2 linked regions of the Nodosilinea sp. E11 genome follow. The protein of the gene in region 1 binds, or shares a complex with, the protein of each later gene. Links are inferred from orthologs where the notes say so. Each region holds a gene or a part of one and is shown in the gene's direction. Other genes may lie near its edges. The genes, in order: RRF56_RS15615 and RRF56_RS03445.

The links.
Region 2: RRF56_RS15615 (region 1) and RRF56_RS03445 share a complex: the UniProt entries of both Bacillus subtilis proteins name them as parts of the possible RNA degradosome complex. The link is inferred for Nodosilinea sp. E11 from one-to-one orthologs.

The regions. Positions count from the first base shown.
Region 1 is NZ_CP136520.1:3,027,960-3,034,602, forward strand. The notes cover bases 1,595-4,553. They hold RRF56_RS15615 (polyribonucleotide nucleotidyltransferase), read left to right. Parts: upstream 1,595-1,979; coding sequence 1,980-4,127; downstream 4,128-4,553. Other genes in these bases: RRF56_RS15620 (hypothetical protein), read left to right, coding at 4,243-4,530. Also shown: RRF56_RS15605 (low-complexity tail membrane protein), read left to right, coding at 1-825; RRF56_RS15610 (hypothetical protein), read left to right, coding at 1,021-1,221; tpiA (triose-phosphate isomerase), read left to right, coding at 4,648-5,373; RRF56_RS15630 (pentapeptide repeat-containing protein), read right to left, coding at 5,663-6,418. UniProt on the Bacillus subtilis protein: Involved in mRNA degradation. Catalyzes the phosphorolysis of single-stranded polyribonucleotides processively in the 3'- to 5'-direction. Necessary for competence development in Bacillus subtilis.
Region 2 is NZ_CP136520.1:185,276-191,745, forward strand. The notes cover bases 1,231-4,016. They hold RRF56_RS03445 (ATP-dependent 6-phosphofructokinase), read left to right. Parts: upstream 1,231-1,913; coding sequence 1,914-3,119; downstream 3,120-4,016. Other genes in these bases: RRF56_RS03440 (hypothetical protein), read left to right, coding at 1,310-1,786; RRF56_RS03450 (benzoate/H(+) symporter BenE family transporter), read left to right, coding at 3,188-4,016. Outside these bases: RRF56_RS03435 (spore photoproduct lyase family protein), read right to left, coding at 1-963; more of RRF56_RS03450, read left to right, coding at 4,017-4,378; RRF56_RS03455 (PD-(D/E)XK nuclease family protein), read right to left, coding at 4,430-5,098; RRF56_RS03460 (hypothetical protein), read right to left, coding at 5,214-5,459; FADH(2)-oxidizing methylenetetrahydrofolate--tRNA-(uracil(54)-C(5))-methyltransferase TrmFO, read right to left, coding at 5,622-6,470. UniProt on the Bacillus subtilis protein: Catalyzes the phosphorylation of D-fructose 6-phosphate to fructose 1,6-bisphosphate by ATP, the first committing step of glycolysis.

The DNA.
Region 1 (6,643 bases):
CCCTTCTATATTTTCAGCTTGCCTGGGTTGGCTTTAAGGCCCTCGGTTTTGCAGGCTGATCAGCGTCGCCTGCTGTCTCAGTTTCGCCAATGGCGGGTTCGATGGGGTGCTTTAGTGGTGCCCATACCCCTGGTTTGGGTTTTAGTTAAACTCTATCCTCTGGCGTTTTTAGCCCGAGATCTGACGCCGTTTGGGGACTGGGGACGGGTAGGGGGAGTCGCGATCGCTGCTCTGAGTTTTTTCATGGCCAACTTGTTTTTGCAGGTGCCAGTAGCGGTACTCCAGGTATTAGCTACCCCCGATCGAAACCTGCAAAAGGTTTTGCCCTATCCAACCGACAAAATCGCTGCCGATTTTAGCTGGTTGGGGTTGTCTGTGGGCCAGATTCTGCCTGTGATAGCGCCACCCGCCTCGGACCAGTCGGCTTCGATGGGTGATGCTGCTGTTGTGGGTAAGTCTACAGTCGATGGGGCGATCGCTCAGGCCATCTCCGCCGAGGGCGATCTCAACCCAAGGCCTCCTGAAGAATCATTGCTGCCTGAAAAATTACCTGAGGCGATGACGCTCCATCCCAAAGTCATACATCCTGAGGCAATACATCCTGAGGCTCTTCATCCCGAAGTGAGCGATGCAGACATCATCCATCCACTCCAGGGTCGTCTAGGGTGGCAGCATCCTGAGAACGATGACTTAACTACAGATTCGGCTGAACATGATGTAATGGCGATGGAGGATTGCCCTCAGCCTACTGAAAAGACGCTGCTACCCGATGCCGGTGCACTGTCGGTGCCGGTACATTCATCAATTAAGGATCGCAGGGGTTAAATTTATATCCATAGATTTTTGTCAATTCAATATACTGTGGTCTTTGTCACAATCCCTGGGGAAGGGTTGCGCTATGGTGTATAGGTAGTCGTTCAACGCTCCAGAATTGTCTCTTAGCTCACGGGTGTTTGAGCAGGCTTGATTCTTGGAATGGCACAGGATTTAGCGTTTATCTAAGCTTTCTTTGAGGCAGCTATGGCCGTAACTCGTTCTGCAAACTCTACACAGCTTTCTGACCACGCCCGTATTTGGTATGGCCTTAAATGTGCGATCGCCGGTAGCTCTGGCTTCAAAAGCTGGAAAGGTGAACTGCCCGTTTCTGAGGCTGAGTCTGCCCCTTTAGACCAATTAGTGCGTCGTTATCTGCGCGAAACATTGGAAACTCTGGCCTATTAGCACTCTGTGCATAAGGCAGCTCACTGTTTTTCAATCCTGGCTCCTAGGATTCGATCACTCTCGGCAAGAGCATCCTCAGCAAGGGTACATCCCAGTTTTGCAAAGTCATTACTCTGACGAACAGCTTGCCTGTGGTTCCCGTGCAGAGCCTGCCCCCGCGAAGGCGTGGGGCGGGGACCCCACGCCGGATAGCTTACTCTCCCGTAGATTTCCACCTGCGTGGGAATGACGCAGCGCATTCACAAAGCCGGGATGCACCCCTCAGCAAGAAATATTGTAGTTTTGCCAACCACTGTAAGCCTGTTGTCAAATTCTGAGGCTATTGGGTTAAGTTACCTACTCGAAGCGATCGCTAGCCCATAACGTCAGCATGTTGGCAATCTAATGAGTTTAGAGGCTTAACGGTCAGCGATCGCGGGAATGAGAACAGTAATGCGATCGCGTTTGAGCTTGCCTTGCAGTCGTTATTGAAATGGTCAATGCCCTTACATCTCAAGACCGCTAGCTCATAGCGCTGGGCTGCGATTGACCTACAAAACCTTGCTGCTTCGCTCACCAATACTGCAATAACGGTTTCTCTTGTTGGCCGTAGCCCCATTTGATCAGGGTTACATTGGGTTGCTGCCAGGCTGAAAACCTTAAGTCTTTTGCCTAATTTTGTCTACGGTGGCCTCGGCAAGAAGCCATTGCCGCCATCGGTGCTAGGATCAGGCCAAAGTAACACAGAAGAATGGAAAAGAGAAAGGACGTAGGCGTACATGCAAGAATTTGAAAAAACAATATCCTTCGGCGGCCGTGATATTCACCTGAGAGGTGGGCTGCTGGCTCCCCAGGCCGGGGGTGCTGTGCTGGTGCAGTCGGGGGAAACAGCGGTTCTGGTGACCGCAACCCGCTCAGCCGGTCGTCAGGGCATCGATTTTTTGCCCCTGTTGGTTGACTACGAAGAGCGACTCTATGCTGCTGGGCGCATTCCTGGCGGATTTTTGCGTAGAGAGGGACGGCCCCCCGAGCGGGCTACTCTGATCTGCCGCCTAATTGATCGCCCGATGCGGCCTCTGTTTCCCCAATGGTTGCGCGACGACATTCAGATTGTCGCGACCACGCTGGCTATGGATGAGCAAGTGCCCCCCGATGTCTTGGCGGCAACCGGCGCTTCCATCGCTGTGCTGCTGGCTAAAATTCCTTTCAGCGGTCCGATGGCGGCAGTGCGCGTTGGGCTAGTGGGCGACGATTTTGTGATCAATCCCACCTACAAAGAAGTGGAAAACGGTGATCTGGACCTAGTGGTAGCTGGCTCTCCCGACGGTGTGATCATGGTTGAAGCTGGCGCTAACCAGTTGCCTGAGGCCGATGTGATTGAAGCCATCGACTTTGGCTATGAGGTGGTGCAAGACCTGATCAAAGCTCAGCTAGAGCTGATCAAGGAGTTGGGCATTGAGGTCGTTACCGAAGCGGAACCCGAAACCGACCCCACCCTGGCTACCTTTATTGAAGAAAAAACGGCAGCGGCGATCAAAGAGGTGCTGAAGCAGTTTAGCCTCACGAAGCCCGAGCGCGATGAAAAGCTCGATGCGATTAAAGAGGAGCTAGTTGCCGCCACTGATGCCCTAGAGGACGATAACTCGGTCAAAGTAGCCGTTGCCGAGAACGCTAAGGCTTTGGGCAACACCTATAAATCGGTGACTAAAAAGCTGATGCGGCAGCAAATCGTCGTAGACAAAGTGCGGGTTGATGGCCGTCAGCTCGACGAGGTGCGCCCCATTTCTTGTCAAGTCGGCCTGCTACCCAAACGAGTCCACGGCACGGGGCTATTTCAGCGTGGGCTGACTCAGGTGATGTCGGTGACCACCCTGGGCACCCCTGGCGATGCCCAGATGATGGATGATCTGCACCCCGACGAAGAGAAGCGCTACCTGCACCACTACAACTTTCCTCCCTACTCGGTGGGCGAAACTCGGCCGATGCGATCGCCCGGTCGGCGTGAAATTGGCCACGGTGCGCTAGCTGAGCGAGCTTTGGTGCCGGTGCTGCCGCCCAAAGAAGAGTTTCCCTACGTCATTCGTGTGGTGTCAGAGGTGCTGTCATCTAACGGCTCCACGTCGATGGGGTCGGTATGCGGCTCTACCCTGTCGCTGATGGATGCCGGCGTGCCCATTACCAAGCCGGTCAGCGGTGCTGCCATGGGCCTGATCAAAGAGGGTGACGAGGTGCGCATCCTCACCGACATTCAGGGTATTGAAGACTTCTTGGGCGATATGGACTTTAAGGTGGCCGGTACCGATACCGGTATCACTGCCCTGCAAATGGACATGAAAATCACCGGGCTGCCCTTGCAGGTCATTGCGGACGCCATCAACCAGGCCAAGCCTGCCCGGCTGCATATTCTAGAGAAAATGCTGGCCACCATTGACACCCACAGAACCGAGCTATCGCCCTACGCGCCGCGCTTGATTAGCTTCAAGATCGACCCCGAAATGATCGGTATGGTGATTGGCCCCGGTGGCAAGAAGATCAAAGCGATTACCGAGCAAACCGGCGCTAAAGTCGATATTAACGACGATGGCACCGTGACTGTGTCGGCGATCGAGGGCGAAAAGGCGATGCAGGCCAAAGCCCTGATCGAATCGATTGTCTTCAAGCCCGCCGCTGGCGATGTGTTTGTCGGCAAGGTAACTCGGGTTATTCCCATCGGGGCTTTTGTTGAGTTTATGCCCGGCCAGGAGGGCATGATTCACATTTCTCAGCTGGCTGACTACCGAGTGGCCAAGGTTGAAGATGAGGTCAATGTAGACGACGAGGTGATTGTCAAAGTGCGTGAAATTGACGGTCGCGGTCGCATTAACCTGACCCGCCTCAACATTCACCCCGACGAAGCGGCGGCTGCCCGTGCGGCGGCTGGTGTGTGAGACTAGGTTGGTTCCCCATTGAGGAACTCCCGTAGGTGACTACGGGCTAGACGTCACTGCCCGTAACCTAAGACGGCCCGGTGCGTGAAACTAGGCTGTTCAGGGAAACTGGACGATGGCTAACCGATTGAAACAGGGTAAGGCTATCGTCCAGTTTTTGATGATGGTTAGCGTGGTGGCGCTGGCCTTGGGTTTCTCTCGCCAAGCTCGACTCGGGCTGGAACTGGCTTCCCCCGATGCCCATTCCACGGTTTACGGCACCTATCTGGCTGCCTGTGTGGTGTACGGATTTCTGTTAGAGTGCAACCCCGTGGGCAACTCCTATCGAGATGCCTCTCTTTATGCCGATATTGCTGCCTCTCTGCAACGCCGCGCCGCCGAGACCCTGGGCTACGATGACTAGGCTCCAGGGTTCTAGGTTGCACCTCGCTGGGGTGAATTGAATTTGATCAGGGGTGCCTTTACTTAGTAGGATGCAGTGATGCGAGTTGATCTGTACAACCCTCGACCTTAAACTACCGTGCGAAAAATTGTAATTGCTGGCAACTGGAAAATGTATAAGACCCAGGGCGAAACCCTGGATTTTCTGCGTCATTTCCTGGGGCAACTGACCGAGACCCCAGACGGGCGCGAAATAGTGCTATGTGCGCCGTTTACGGCTCTGGGGGCACTGTCTAAGAGTCTGCACGGAGCCAGAATTAAGGTGGGTGCTCAAAATATTCACTGGATGCCTGAAGGTGCCTTTACCGGCGAAATCTCTGGGGATATGCTGCGGGAGCTAGGGGTGCGCTTCGTGATTGTGGGCCACAGCGAACGCCGTCAATATTTTGCTGACACCGACGAGACGGTGAATCTGCGCTTGAAAGCGGCACAAAAGTGCGGCCTGACGCCGATCTTGTGCGTGGGTGAGACCAAGACCCAGCGCGATGCGGGAGAAACAGAAGCGGTGATTGCCACCCAGATTGAGCAAGGCCTGGTCGATGTCGATCAAAACAACTTGATTATTGCCTACGAGCCCATTTGGGCGATTGGTACTGGCGACACCTGCGAAGCGGTTGATGCCAACCAGGTGATTGGCGGCATTCGCAAGCTGCTGAAAAACCCTGATGTCACCATTCAGTACGGCGGTTCGGTTAAACCCAGCAACGTCGATGAGTTGATGGCTCAGCCTGAGATCGACGGGGCCTTGGTGGGCGGTGCTAGCTTGGAACCCGATAGCTTTGCTCGGATTGTCAACTTTCAGTGATGTTAGGGGCGCTTTCTAAAGGCATGCTGGTGAAACCGATGCCCTTGGCTGGCAAAACTTAAAATGGGCGCGCGGGCGGCATTGGTTCAACTACTTGATTGCCGCCCTAGAGCTAGATGACGTGGTAATTGGTGGTGGCCAGGTAGCTACTGAAGCGGCTGCCGGAGGGCTGTCGCCCAGGGCACAGTAGGTTATGTCGTTTTAGGTGGGTTTCGCCTGTGAGAACCGAGGAGAGAGCGGTTTGTGGCGGCCTGAGAAGGGGGGAGGAGGTCTGCCTGTAGGCGGGAGTTTAAGGCTGCTGGCGAGGTGATTGCGGTCTGGGCTGATCGGCAATGTTGGCTGCCGCCGTGGGGTCGCAGCCCTGGGAGGGGTTGATGGGTTGGATATAACCCTGGTTGTAGGTGCTACCGTCGGGCATGGTAGCAAACTCTAGGCGTGCTCCGGTGAGGTTGGCATTGGTGAGGTTGGCTTCATAGAGGTCGGCATAGCGCAGATCGGCTCCTCGCAGGTCGGTGTTTGACAGGTCAGCCTGACGCAAAATTGTGCCGTAGAGGCTGGCTTCTGAGAGGTCGGCTCCCTGAAGTTGGGCTGAGCACAGGGCGGCATCGCGCAGCTCGGCTTGGGTAAGAGAGGCGCTGGTCAGGTCGGCTTGAACTAGACTGACGTGGAGCATTTGGGCTTGGGATAGGTCGGCCTGGGTAAGGATGGCCTGGGACAGGTCGGCTCCCTGGAGGTTGGCCCCTTGGAGGGTGGCTTGGGTCAAGTTAGCTTGGTGAAGTACCGCATTGATGAGTTGGGTGCGGGTAAGGTTGGCCCCAGCCATGTTGGCCTCACGAAAGTTTTTGCGGCTGTGGTCTTGACCACTGAGGTCGGCGGCGACTAGGTCGCACTGCTGACAGGGCTGATCGGACGTCGGCAGGGCCGATCGCACGGTGGCTCCGGATTCTGTGGCTATGGCCTCGCCTGATTGATACTGACTGAGCTGCTCACGAGCGACTCGCAGGGCCGCAGGCATGACGGCAGTTAGCAGGACTAGCAGACTCACAACAATATTCCACCGCATAAGTTGTATCCCGTTGCTGATCAAAGACTCTGGTTTTAATACTCGCGGATGATCTCAGGCGATCGGGAGCAGAGGCATTAAGTTGTGATGGAACTAGATCAGGTTGTGTAAAGAAACGCTGAACAGGGTGAAAAATCGGCGGCTGTCTACGTATAAATACTGATACAGCGGAAAGAATTTATCAAAGTATCACAGAGCACCACCCGT
Region 2 (6,470 bases), 2.8 Mb from region 1 along the record:
GGTGCGTAGCTCGGTCATGGTGTCTTTGTCGTAGACATATTTAGTGCCGCCAAACTTGTTGCGCTTGGTGGTACGGGTTGACTCGTCGAGGTCAAGGCTGCTGTTGGGGTACCACTGCTCTAGCACCCCCTTAGACCCAGGGGTAAACCGGTGGGAAATCAGCTCAAAGGTGAGGTCGCAGTCAAAGTCGAGGGCACTGGCGGCGGCCTCTAGCAGCTGGCTGTACTCGTCTTGCCAGCCCTCAATCGGCATAATCGGGGCGATCACAAAGCCCACCGGGTAGCCGCCGCCGCCCCGCTCTACCGGCAGCGCCAGCTGGCGAATGGCCTGGAGCCGCTCGGCCACCGAGGCAGTGCCCCCCTCTAGCCGCCGCGATACCGAAGCGGCATTGATGCTAAAGCGGCAGCGGGTGTGGCCCCGGTGGGGCAGAGTTAGCAGGTCGTCAACCGAGTCAAACTTTGACACCCAGCGCAGGCGGGCACGATCGCGATCGCCAAAGTAGCGAATGCACTCAGCCAAGCTGCCAGTCAGGTGCTCAATGCCCAGGGGATCGGTGTAGCAACTGACCTCGTAGGTGGTGAGTCGGTCAGCGCTCTCGTAGTGCTTCAGGTTGTCTAAAATCTGCGGCAGGTTGGCATAGACTCGGATCACGGGCGGCCCCTGCAAACTGCCCGCCAGGTAGCAGTATTGGCAGTGGGCCGGGCAGCCCTGGGCCAGGTGAAACTGCCAGTCAGCCGAGGGCGGAATCGGCGTCAGCTTAAGCTGGCCCGCCGGGGCGGTGACTACGGCCAGGGTGCGCTTGGCGATCGCATAGGTCTCGCGCTCGGTATCCCCTCGCAGACCGCTCAGGCGGTTTTGCTTGAGAAAGTCTACCGGTAGATTGTGGGCCTGCACCCGCTCTAAAATGCGCTGCCCCCAGGGTTCATCTAGGGCGGCGGGGGTAAACAAAACCTGCTCTGGCAGCCAGCGACGATGGCGGTAGGCAGTAGTCAGGGTGGCGGGCTCGGTGCCCGGCAGGGTAGGTGCGATCGCAGAATCGTAAGTCAAAACAGGGAGCCAATAGAACAGCAAGACACAACAGCAACGCCATAGTCTCTCCTCAGCCTAAATAGCTTCTCAGGGCAAAAACATCACTCAGATTGCAGGTTCCGGTGACGAGGGAACGGGGCGATCGCCCCTTTTTCTCTAGCGAAGGGTTGCAGTTGATGAACGACGCTCTGGCTAAAGGCCGATGTCGTCGTGTATCCTGGCGAACGACTCTGATTTCTGTTGTTTTAGATACATTAATAGCGTTTATCTAAGGAAACCCATGGTTAACAAGTACTTACTGTCTACCCTAACCGCTGGTGCGCTAGCGATTACCCTGGCGGCCTGTGAGCCCAGGGCAACTACCCCAGAGGTGGTGCCGCCCACCACAGAAGCCCCAGGCCAAGCGCCGGGAACCACTGAAGTGGGCGATCGCGCCGACTACAACGAAGTGCCTGTCCCTGAAGACGACAGCACGGTGGGTACAGACCCCACCCAAATTGCCCTAGCAGTATTTGGCAGCACCGAGCCAGGGGAAGGTAACTTTACTGAATACGCAGACCTGATCGAAGAAACCGACGCTGGAGCCCTAGTGTTACTCACCCAAACCGGCCTGGCCGACGACTCGGTGAACGGCATGCGCTATCGCTTAGAGTTTGTGCCCGAAGGCGACCAATGGCGGCTCGACTGGGCCGGACAACAGGCCCGCTGTCAGCCAGGGCGAGGCTCTGAAGACTGGACCACTGACCTGTGCAATTAAGCAAAAGTTCACTCTCGTTAGCGAAGATTATTCTGCGTTAAGACTATTAAAGACTATTGAAGAGTGGCGGTTCCTCAGGCTCCATCGGCCTGAGGATTAAGGAGATCAGCCTTTCGGATATCCTTCTATGACAACCACTCAGCGCATTGGCATTCTCACTAGCGGCGGCGACTGCCCCGGCCTCAACGCCGTCATTCGAGCGGTGGTCAAATGCGCCAATCGGCGTGGGTGGGATGTGATTGGCATTCCCTATAGCACCGATGGCTTTATGCAGGTGGCCGACGGCCAGTACGACCCCGACCACCTGCGGCTCACCGACCACGGCTACGACATTCCCGGCATTTTGCAGGGGCTCGATGTGCTGCAATTTCTCAGCGGCACCATTCTGGGCTCGCTCAGCAAAAGCCGCTTCGACGGGCCTGACCAAATGGCCAAAATTTTGGCGGGCTACGAAAAACTCAACCTCGATGCGCTAATTGCGATCGGTGGCGACGGCAGCCTCGATATTATCTACGACCTAGCCCAGCGCGGCGGCTGGAACCTGATCGGTATTCCCAAGACCATCGATAATGATGTGCCGTTTACCGAAAAATCGATTGGCTTCAATACCGCTGTGCAGACAGTGAACAGCGCCCTCTACGACCTCACCTTTACCGCTGCCAGCCACGATCGCGTCATGGTGGTCGAAGTCATGGGCCGCGACGCCGGGCACCTGGCCCTCCACGGCGGTATCGCGGGCGGGGCCGATGTGATTTTAATTCCTGAGCTGGTGCCCGAACTCAACCCCCTAGTTGTTACTCAGATCTGTCAGCACATTGCCGATCTGCGCCAGCGGGGCCGCAAGTTTGCCCTCGTGGTTGTGGCTGAAGGTGTCCATGGCGAAGACGGCAAGCCTCAGCACCTGATTGGCGAATCGTTGGCGACGGCGATCGCCGAGCGCAGCCGCACCCTCTGCCAAACCGGCGATACCGCCTACTGCGATATGGACCGGGTCGAAACTCGCGCCATGGTGCTGGGCCACATTCAGCGCAGCGGCATTCCTACTGCTAGCGATCGCCTGCTGGCCTCAGCCTTTGGCCGCAAAGCCGTAGACCTAATCGCCGAAGGCCGCTACAACCGCCTGGTGGTGTGGGAGGCAGGCCGCGTGCGCTCTAAAGACCTAGGTGACGTGATTGCCACCGTGCGTGAGTGCCACCTGCGCGGCATCTGCCCCAGCCCGGTCGAAACCGATAGCACCATGGTCAAAGTGGCCCGATCGCTCGGCATCTATGTGGGCGACCCCGACACCCTGCCCGACCCCAAGGCCGTTATGCAGGAAGCGCAAGTCGTTTAAGCCCCTGCACCACAGGACAGTTGAGGCTGGCTCCCTGTAGTCTAATCTGAGCAGTCTCGACTAAGACCATGGTTGCCAAAGGCTTTTTCAACGACGTTTCTCTCTCAGCGATCATCGCGGGGTTTGTCACCGTGCTGGTAGGCTTTACCAGTTCAGCGGTGATTGTGTTTCAGGCCGCCCAGGCGTTCAGTGCCACCCCCGCCGAAATCGCGTCCTGGATGTGGGCCTTGGGGTTGGGCATGGGCTTGACCTGCATTGGCCTATCGCTGCGCTACCGTGCGCCAGTGGTCACCGCTTGGTCTACACCGGGGGCGGCCTTGCTGATTACCTCGGCAACGGGGGTGCCCATGGCCGAGGCGATCGGGGCGTTTTTGCTGTCGGGAATGCTGATTACCCTTGCTGGATTTAGCGGTTGGTTTGAACGGTTGATGAGTCGCATTCCCCTGGCGCTGGCAGCAGGAATGCTGGCCGGGGTACTGCTGCGCTTTGGGCTGGATGTGTTTACGGCCATGCAGACCCAATTTGCCATGACCTTTGCCATGTTTTGCACCTACTTAGCCATGCGCCGCGCCCAGCCGCGCTACGCCGTAGTGGCGGCATTGGGGGTTGGTATTGCGATCGCAGCGCTGCAAAACCTGATCCAGTTCGACAGCGTGAGCCTGCAACTGGCTAGGCCCGTCTTCACGGTTCCCCAGTTTTCGCTCGGGGCGACGATTGGTGTGGCTCTACCGCTGTTTGTGGTCACGATGGCCTCTCAAAATGTGCCGGGGGTTGCCGTGCTGCGGGCCTCTGGCTATGGCACCGTGCCGATCTCGCCCGTCATTGGCTGGACCGGAGCCGCAACGGTGGTGCTCGCCCCATTTGGTGCCTTTGCCCTCAATTTGGCCGCCATTACCGCCGCCATTTGCATGGGGCGTGAGGCCCACGAAGACCCCGGCAAGCGCTATGTAGCGGCGATCGCCGCCGGGTTTTTCTACCTGCTGATCGGCTTTTTTGGCGCTACCGTCGCCGCCCTATTAGCCGCCTTCCCGCCAGAACTGGTGCTGGCGATCGCCGGTCTGGCCCTGTTTGGTACCATCGGCAACGGCTTGTTTACCGCCCTGCAAAACGAAGGCGATCGCGAACCCGCCCTAATCACCTTCTTGGTCACCGCTTCGGGCATCACGCTCTTTGGCATCGGCTCTGCGTTTTGGGGGCTAGTTGCCGGTTTACTAGCCCTGATCGTGTTTCAGTTCAAGCGCCCATCGTTAAACTCATAACCCTTCATGTTTGCTCTGAGGCACAGAACCAAGGATTGCTGAACCAGCCCCTCAGCGCCGCCGTCGATACTCAAATTCTCGCAACCGCCGCTGAAATTGCTGCCAGTGGTCATTCATCTCGGCTAGAGAAACCTCGAAACGCTGGGCGGGCTGGTCAGCCAGGGCGATCGCCACCAGCCCCTTTTGTACCTCTAAGCCAAAGTCGGCATACACCTGAGTGGCCGCCGCGCGATAGGCCGCTATCTGCAAAAAATAATCTTCCAACCACTGGGGCTGCTTGGGGCGCAGCGCCGTCTTCCAGTCGCACAGGTACAACTCACCGTCAATCATCACCAGCGCATCGGGAAAGCCCACAAACCCCGCCCTGTGCCACACCGCCCCTTCCACCAGCAGCACCTCTTCTACCTGGGCCAGTACCGACTGAATCGAGGCCCAATAGCCTGCTAAATCAGCCGAAATTTCGACCGGTTTGCCATTGAGGTGGGCGGCAATTTGCTTGTGCAAGCGAGTGCCCGCCGAAGACGCGTTGCCCGAAATGCGCTGGGCTTCGTCAACGCCCACCCGCTGCCGCCAGCGCTGAAGCGCTTCTCGTGCCTCCTGGGGTTTGGTGGCCGACAGCACGGTTGTGACACCGGGATAACAGCGGCCCTCAACCTCGTAAAGCATTTTATGATCGCGACGCACCCGTTTGGCCGCATAGCGAGGAAGTCGATGCACCATAGCCAAAAATCCTATACCGTCACGAAAGCCAAAACCCATCGCCGAGCACTTGGAGCAACGGCAATGGGTTTTGGGCAAGATTGGGTGGGGTGTAGCAGCGATCGCCAGCGACCCGCTAAACGTTGAGCCCTTTCTTACTGCGCTTTAACTGCTTATAAAGCGTCTTAATTTGGTCGTAGGCTTCATCGGGTGAAAGCTTGCCGCCGGTTTGCAGACCAGAAATGTAGCCAATGCGGTGGGCGAATTCCTGCAAATTGGCATTAAACGTGAGTTGCTGGGGCGAAAACTCACCGTAATAGCGACTGCGGGGGCAGAGAAAATTGTCAATTTCGTTACGATTAGAAGAATTAGATTGGGTCATTGAGTCACCCCCATTTATTTTATTAACCTAATTATAATCTTCCCTTAACCAATGTCGATCGTATCAAGGCCCTCAGCGATCGCCCCCCTTCTCACGATAGAAAATGCTTTGGTATTACTATTTGCCTAACTAAGGCTGGTCGATTGAACGACCAGTATTGTCTCAGGCAGAGAGGCTAAGGCTGGGTTGGTGCAACTCCAAGGTTTGCTCTACCGCCCAGGTGTGCAGGTCTTGCAAAGCGCGATCGCGGTATTGGCCGTAGCGCTCTTTTTTGCCCCGCACTTTTACCGGCAGGGGCGGCAAAATGCCAAAGTTTGGCGGCATCGGCTGAAAGTGCTTCGGTTCGGCGGAGGTAATGAAATCGATCAGCGCCCCCAGCATCATCGTTGCAGGCAGGGTTAAGGGATCTTGCCCCAAGGCCAGCCGGGCTGCATTTGTCCCCGCTAGCCAGCCACCCGCCACCGCCGCCGTATAGCCCTCGGTACCCACCAGCTGCCCCGCCGCCAGCAAAGTTGAGCGAGCCTTAAATTGCATCGTGGCGTGCAGCAGCTCGGGCGAATTTAAAAACGTGTTGCGGTGCATCACGCCCATCCGCACAAATTCGGCCTTCTCCAACCCCGGAATCAGGCGGAACACCCGTACCTGTTCGCCCCAGCGCAGGTTGGTCTGAAAGCCCACCATGTTCCACAGCTGGCCGCCCTTATCTTCCTGGCGCAGCTGCACCACGGCGTAGGGTTTCTTGCTCTTGTTCTCGGGGGCTTTAAAGTCGCCCAGGCGGGCATCGAACAGACCCACGGGCTTGAGCGGGCCGTAGCGCATGGTGTCTTCGCCGCGCCGCGCCATTTCTTCGATGGGCAGACAGGCTTCAAAGAATTTTGCCGTCTCGCGCTCAAAGTCCTTAAGCTCGGCCTGCTCCGCGTTGCACAGCTCAGTCCAAAAGTGCAGGTACTGCTCCTTATTCATGGGGCAGTTGAGGTAGGCGGCTTCCCCGCGATCGTAGCGCGAGGCCAT